2 regions of the Arthrobacter sp. TmtSoilC51 genome follow, and region 2 is predicted to be linked to the other one. Evidence: predicted binding sites of a transcription regulator. Region 2 holds the regulator's gene; the other holds the start of a gene.

Region 1 (3,404 bases), 960 kb from region 2:
GGAAACCACAGTCAGGGGGCAGCGGGCCGCCTTCGCGGAAGCCCTTGACGCCGGAGTGTTGGCGGTTTACGAGAAGACGATCGCCAAACGGGGAGTTGGCGCCGCGCGCCTTTTCCACGGTAAGTCGGAAGGTTCAGGCATGATGCTCAGCCCCGGCGACCTCGCCGAAGTCAAGGCTGCCGCTGACGACGACATCGTCTTCTGCCCTGACTCAGGCTGCATCCTGGTCCGTTCGGCCGAGTGGAATTGATCTAGCCAGCCAGGATGATGTTGAGGGCGTGCGGCTTGCGGGGCGTCCCGGGAACAAGCTCCGCTGTCCAGACTTCTTTGGCGGCCTTTAGCAGCTGATCAGGTGCGGCAGGGGCCTTGCCGCGCCTGGTCAGCAGATGCCTGGCAAACTCACCCCGCGTGTGCTTGGCAAAGTGGCTCACCACTGTGCGCTTGCCGTTTGCCTCACTGAACACATTCACCGTGACGGTTTGCGCTGCTGGTGGAGCCCATGCCGCTGCGTATGTGCTGGAACGGCAATCCACCAGCAATTCTCTTTCAGCCCGTTGGGCGAGGGCCGCGTTAAGGTGCGGTTTCCAGAAGGAGGCGAGGCGTCCGACGTCGGGCAGTGCCGTTCCCATGGACAGCCGGTAGGCGGGCACTTGGTCGCCAAAACCGATGGCGCCCCACAGGGCCGAAACCACCAGAATGGATTCGGTAGCCTTGCGGCGCTGGGACGGCGTCATGGAGTTGTAGCCAAGCGCGTCATAAAGGACACCTGAGTAGATCTGGTGAGCGGGCGCCGCCGGCTCGGCGTGCAGCCTGGTATTACGTTCGACGTCGTCCTTCAGCGAGGCGCCAACGCCCAGCAATGCCAGAGCGTCCTCGTGCGCGCTGACGGTGCCCAACGATTCCAGGACCTTGGCGCGGTACGGGTTCAGCTCGGGAAAGCTGAGGGATTCCCAGGCCACGGCGGGACCTTTGACGGCGGGGGTCTTGCCTTCGGAAGGCGGCAGCAGAATCAGCACCCGTCGATATTACCGGGGACCGAAGCCACCTCCGACGCCGGTAGACTGTACGGCGGATGGGTTGACCAGGCGGCCGCGCGTCACGCAAGTGGCTCGAGGAACGTCCGGGCTCCGCAGAGCAGGGTGGTGGGTAACGCCCACTCGGGGTAACCCGCAGGCCAGTGCCACAGAGAACAGACCGCCTGCGCTGGCCGATGCTTGCATCGGTTGGCAGCAGGTAAGGGTGAAACGGTGGTGTAAGAGACCACCAGCTCCCTGGGTGACCGGGGAGGCTAGGTAAACCCCACCCGGAGCAAGGCCAGACAGGGCACGTTTGAGGGCTGCTCGCCCGAGTGTCCGGGTAGGCCGCTGGAGGGCGTCGGCAACGGCGTTCGTAGATGGATGGCCGCTACTCCCTCGCCGGTAACGGCAGGGGATGACAGAACCCGGCGTATCGGTCAACCCATCCACACATTTGCCACTGAGGTCACGGGCATTGTGACGTTCATTGTGACTGCCATGTGAGTGATTTCACGCCCCGGGGCGCCCAACCGTGGGTCCTTCCGCCTTAGACTTGTTATGAACGTGGATGTTCTGCCGCCGGGACTGCGTTCGCAGCCGGCGGTCTTTTCTTTGCAATCGTTCAAGGCGCTGTGGGTGGACCGAAGCCCGGCCAGTGCTTGTGCCGCAGGATTACTCCGGGCGGCCGCCATCTGCATACGAGGACGTATGTGGTTGACCCAAGGAAGGTAGTTCTGTGAGCCAGACGTCAGATTCTTGTCTTGATAAGTGGATGGGCCGGGAGGCTCTCGCCGAGGCCATGATTCCGGTAATCGGCCGGTTGTACCGGGAAAACAACGTGGTCACGAGCATCCACGGCCGGAGCCTGATCAACAAGTCGACCATGAACATCCTGAAGGCCCACCGCTTTGCGCGCCGGATGAGCAACACCGAGCTTCTGCTCGAAGAAACCGCACCCCTGTTGAACGCGCTTGCTGAGCTGGATCTCGGCGCGGCTGCCATCGACATTGCCCGTCTCACCGAGAAGTTCCGCGTCGAGGGCCACGGCACCTCGTTGGACGAGTTCCTCCGGGCCGAGCTTGCAGAAATCGTCGGAAAGCGCGGCGCTGATGACCGCACCAGCACCGACGTCGTGCTGTACGGCTTTGGCCGCATCGGCCGCCTCCTGGCCCGCATCCTGATTGAAAAGGCCGGTGGCGGGCATGGCCTGCGGCTGCGTGCCATCGTCGTCCGCAAGGGCGCCGAGAACGACCTCGTCAAGCGTGCCAGCCTCCTGCGCCGCGACTCCGTGCACGGTTCCTTTGAGGGAACCATCCGCGTGGACGAGGAAGCCAATACCATCACCGCCAACGGCGTTCAGGTCCAGGTTATCTACTCGGACAACCCCGCCACCGTGGACTACACCGCCTATGGCATCAAGGATGCCTTGGTAGTTGACAACACGGGACGCTGGCGCGATGCGGAGGGCCTGTCCCAGCACCTGCAGAGCAAGGGTGTTTCGCGCGTCCTGCTGACGGCTCCGGGCAAGGGCGACCTGAAGAACATCGTCCACGGAATCAACCAGTCCGACATTTCCGACGACGACAAGATCGTCACCGCTGCGTCGTGCACAACGAACGCCATTACTCCGGTGCTGAAGGCCATCAACGACAAATTCGGCATCATCCACGGCCATGTCGAAACGGTGCACTCGTTCACGAACGACCAAAACCTGATCGACAACTTCCACAAGGGAGACCGCCGCGGCCGTTCGGCAGCGCTGAACATGGTTATTACGGAGACCGGTGCTGCCAAGGCTGTTGCCAAGGCGCTTCCGGAACTTCAGGGCAAGCTCACGGGTAACGCCATCCGCGTACCTACCCCGGATGTATCCATGGCGATCCTGAACCTCAACCTTGCCAACGGCACCACGCGCGATGAGGTTAACGACTACCTCCGCGAAATGTCGTTGCACTCGCCGTTGCGCAAGCAGATCGACTACATCGACTCCCCGGATGTTGTCTCCACCGACTTCGTTGGTTCCCGCCGCGCAGGCATCGTCGATGGACTGGCCACTATTTCCAACGACAAGAACCTCGTGCTCTACGTCTGGTACGACAACGAATTCGGCTACTCCTGCCAGGTGGTTCGTGTCATGGAGGAAATGGCCGGCGTCAACCCGCCGTCCTTCCCTGCCCGCGACATCGTCGCTCCCATTGCAGTGCTCGAGGCGGCCAACGCCTAAGCCTGGAAGTATTCACGGGTTTCCCGGCTGAGTTACTGGTATCAGCCGGGAAACCTGACCAAAATGGGGTTCATGGAAAATGAATCGATCTTGGAACACGAGACCACGCTGGAACACGCACTGGATGTAGCACGGGCCAACCACAAACAGGCCCAGAAACTACT
Region 2 (3,404 bases):
AGCCGCCGTCGCAACCCGGCCAATATTCGCAACCCGGCCAGTATTCGCAACCTGGACCGGGTCAGCAAGGCCAGCCGACGCAACCCGGAGAACCGGGTGGTTTCCGATTCGAAATGCCCACCGACGGGCCCCGCAACTTCAATGACGTCCTACCGCAAGGTGGTTTCTCGGGTCTCTTCAAGACCATGGGCCTGCCCACCGAACTCAAAGTGTCCTACTTTATTTGGGTCATCTCGGGGCTCCTTGGGCTCCTCTTTGGCCTCATTGGGCTCTTCGCCATCATCGCGGCGTTCGCTTTCATGCCGGGCGTCGCCGCACTCCTCCTGGTTCTCTTGATCATCAGCCTGGCTGTCGCGGCCGCCCAGATAGTACTCGCCATGAAAATGAAGGAAGGCAAGGAATGGGCACGGCTGGCCCTCACCATCCTTGCCGCCGTTTCGCTCTTGCTCGCTATCTTTGGCTCCATCAACGCCGGTGGACCCGGTACAGGCCTGGGTAGCAACTGGTTTGGCTTCTTCGTCAGCGCAGTGGCCGTTGTCATGATGTGGTTGCCGAACTCGCAGCTGTGGTTCAAGGCAGTAAAAGGCGCCGCCTAACCGGGCATAAGCACCGCCGTCGGCCTCGCATCGAGCACGACCCGGCAGGCGCGCAAGGCCGTGGTGGTCCGATGGACCACCACGGCCTTCATCATGAAGGCGTACGCCATCGTGATGATTTCATCGGAAGCAGGAAATTCCTGCGTGTGATCATCCGCAGCACCAGACCGCGGAGGTACGGTGGAAGCAGAACCAGGCTGGGGGCAGGGTCTTTTTGCTGATCCCGGCAGCCGTACCAGCAGTCGAACAAGCAAAGGAATGCCATGAGCAACCCTCCATACCCGCCCTCCAACCCGGCGGACGCCAACAAGGGCGACGCCAACTCGGGTGATGCCAACAAGGCCAACACCGGTGACGCCAACAAGCCTGAACAGCCCGGCCAGCCTTCAGCTCCCCAGTACGGCCAGCAGGCACCCCAATATGGTCAGCAGAGTCCCCAGTACGGCCAGCAGACGCCGCAGTATGGCCAGCAGCCGAGCGCTCCGCAGTACGGCCAGCAATCCCCGGCGGCACCCCAATATGGTCAGCCCTCGGCACCCCAATACGGTCAGCAGAGTCCCCAGTACGGCCAGCAGGCACCGCAATATGGGCAGCCTTCTCCCTACGGTCAGCAGGCTCCGCAGTACGGCCAGGACACCAACTGGCCCAGCCAGCAGCCCGGACCCGCGACGGTGCCGCAGTTGGTCAACATCTCCTTCTGGATGATCATCGCAGCGGGAATCCTGTCCGCCATCAGCTCGCTGATCCTGGCCACCACGGGCTCAGATGCCTTCATCAACTCGATGATCCAGCAGGCTGCGCAGCAGGGCACTGAATTCCCCGAGGGCTCCCTGGAGGGCATGCGCGGCGGCATTGTTGTTGCCGCAGTCATCGGCGCCATCGTGTCCTTGGGCCTCTACGCACTGGTTGCGTTCCCGGTCCGCAAGGGCAAGAACTGGGCCAGGATCCTCGGCACCGTCTTCGCCGCTATCTCGGTTCTGGGCCTCGCCGGATTGTTCCAGTTCGGCGCCACGTACGGCATCCTGCAGCTCTTGGTGATCCTGCTGGGAGTTGCCGCGATCGTCCTGCTGTACCTGCCGGCGTCGGCTCCGTACTTCCGCAAGCCGCAGCCGTTCGGTAACCCTTACCAGAACCCTTACGGCCGCTAAACCGCGGAAGTTCGTTCCACAGCGGGCGCGGACCCGGAAAGGCTAGACAGCCTGACCCGGTGTCTGCGCCCGTTGTGCGTGGTAGGCAAGGATCTGCAGTTCGGTAGCCATGTCCACCTTCCGAAGGTTGACGTGCGGGGGAACCTGCAGGAGAACCGGAGCAAAGCTCAGGATGCTCCGGATTCCCGCCGCGATGACGCGATCGCAGACTTCCTGGGCCACGGTGGCCGGCAAAGCCAGCACCACCATGTTGGTGTGGGTGCGTTCCAGGACGCGTTCCAGTTCGGCCGAATCACTGACCCGCAACCAACCGACCTCGTTTCCGATCACCATGGGGTCCGCATCGAAGATAGCTACGACGTCGAATCCCCGGGACTCGAAGCCGCCATACCGTGCCAAGGCTTTGCCGAGGTTACCGGCACCGACGATCGCGACCTTCCAGTCGTGCGTCAGGCCAAGTGCGGCTGCGATGTGCCTGCTCAAGTACTGGACTTCATAGCCCACACCGCGGGTCCCGTACGAGCCCACGTAGGAGAGGTCCTTGCGGAGCGTGGAGGAGCTAACGCCTGAAGCCTCGGCCAACGCGTCTGATGAGACACGTTCCACGCCTTCAGCCAGGAGGGAGTTGAGCGCGCGCAAATAGAGAGTCATCCGGGCCACGGCCGCGGGCGGGATCTGCTTGGCGGCAGGTTCGTTTTCCCCGCTTGTTGCCCCCGGGGACGGTTCCAGCGCAGTCACGGTTTTCTCCATTGCGTCGCTTGTTGTTCCACTCTATGGCCCTTGGCCGGACTCAACAAAAGCCGGTACTTACGGGTTGCAGCGTCCGTAGTCTTCAGCCTTCGATGACTCTTTTCAAAGTACGGGTCAAGCGCTGCTCGTCGATCTTCCAAAAGTCGCGCTGGACTCCATCGACCAACACCACGGGAATTTCCTCCGCGTACCGCTCCTGCAGTTCCGCGTCATCATCGATCCCCCGCTCTGTCCATTGGATGCCCAGTGCCGAGGTAACGCGTTCGACGGCGGCACGCGCCTCCGTGCAGAGGTGGCAGTCAGCTTTGGTGAGGAGAACGACGTCGGGAATAGCCATGACACAACGGTAACCGCCCCGATCCTCTCTCACATCCCACCCCCAAACCCCCGATCCTCTCTCACATCCCACCCCCAAACCCCCGATCCTCTCTCACATCCCACCCCCAAACCCCCGATCCTCTCTCACGTCCACACGGCAGCCCTCGTCGTGCGCCCTCAACGCGGGGGCCTGGCGATTGACTAGACTCAAGGCATGCCCGACGAGAAGAACGCCGCTGTGGTCGCCGACGCCAAGGTGCCACAGCACACCGGCGAAGCCGCCTTCTTCGACGTCGATAACACCCTGATGAAGGGCGCCAGCCTCTTCCATGTGGCTCGCAAGATGTACGAACGCAGGGCCTTTACGCTGTCCCAGGCGGCTGGCTTCGCGTGGAAGCAGTTCAAGTTTGTGATGCGGGGCGAGAACATGGACGACGTCCATGCCGTGCGCGATTCGGCCCTGACCTTGGCTGCCGGGATAACCGTGGAGGACATCAAAGCCCTCGGCGAAGAAGTTTATGACGAAATGATCGAGTCACGGATCTGGCCCGGAACCAAGGCGCTCGCGGAGCAACACCTTCGTGTCGGCCGG

What was found. Region 2 encodes Rex, which represses fermentation and respiration genes when NADH is low (regulators of the CRP and FNR family bind a similar motif). Its sites were predicted from a motif close to CTTGTGAANNNNTTCACAAG; they were not measured.
Region 1: ACZ5G6_RS14655 (glyceraldehyde-3-phosphate dehydrogenase) is a predicted target of Rex. The motif match lies at 1,514-1,533, and genes of this name have one in related genera.

What each region holds. Positions count from the first base shown of each region.
Region 1 is NZ_AP035877.1:3,213,263-3,216,666, reverse strand. It holds gene ACZ5G6_RS14670 (zinc ribbon domain-containing protein) at 1-250, shown strand, start outside; gene ACZ5G6_RS14665 (YaaA family protein) at 252-1,016, opposite strand; RNA gene rnpB (RNase P RNA component class A) at 1,074-1,465, shown strand; gene ACZ5G6_RS14655 (glyceraldehyde-3-phosphate dehydrogenase) at 1,789-3,240, shown strand; gene ACZ5G6_RS14650 (hypothetical protein) at 3,313-3,404, shown strand, end outside.
Region 2 is NZ_AP035877.1:4,176,642-4,180,045, forward strand. It holds gene ACZ5G6_RS19040 (hypothetical protein) at 1-596, shown strand, start outside; gene ACZ5G6_RS19045 (hypothetical protein) at 860-1,744, shown strand; gene ACZ5G6_RS19050 (redox-sensing transcriptional repressor Rex) at 1,787-2,494, opposite strand; gene ACZ5G6_RS19055 (glutaredoxin family protein) at 2,577-2,831, opposite strand; gene ACZ5G6_RS19060 (HAD family hydrolase) at 3,027-3,404, shown strand, end outside.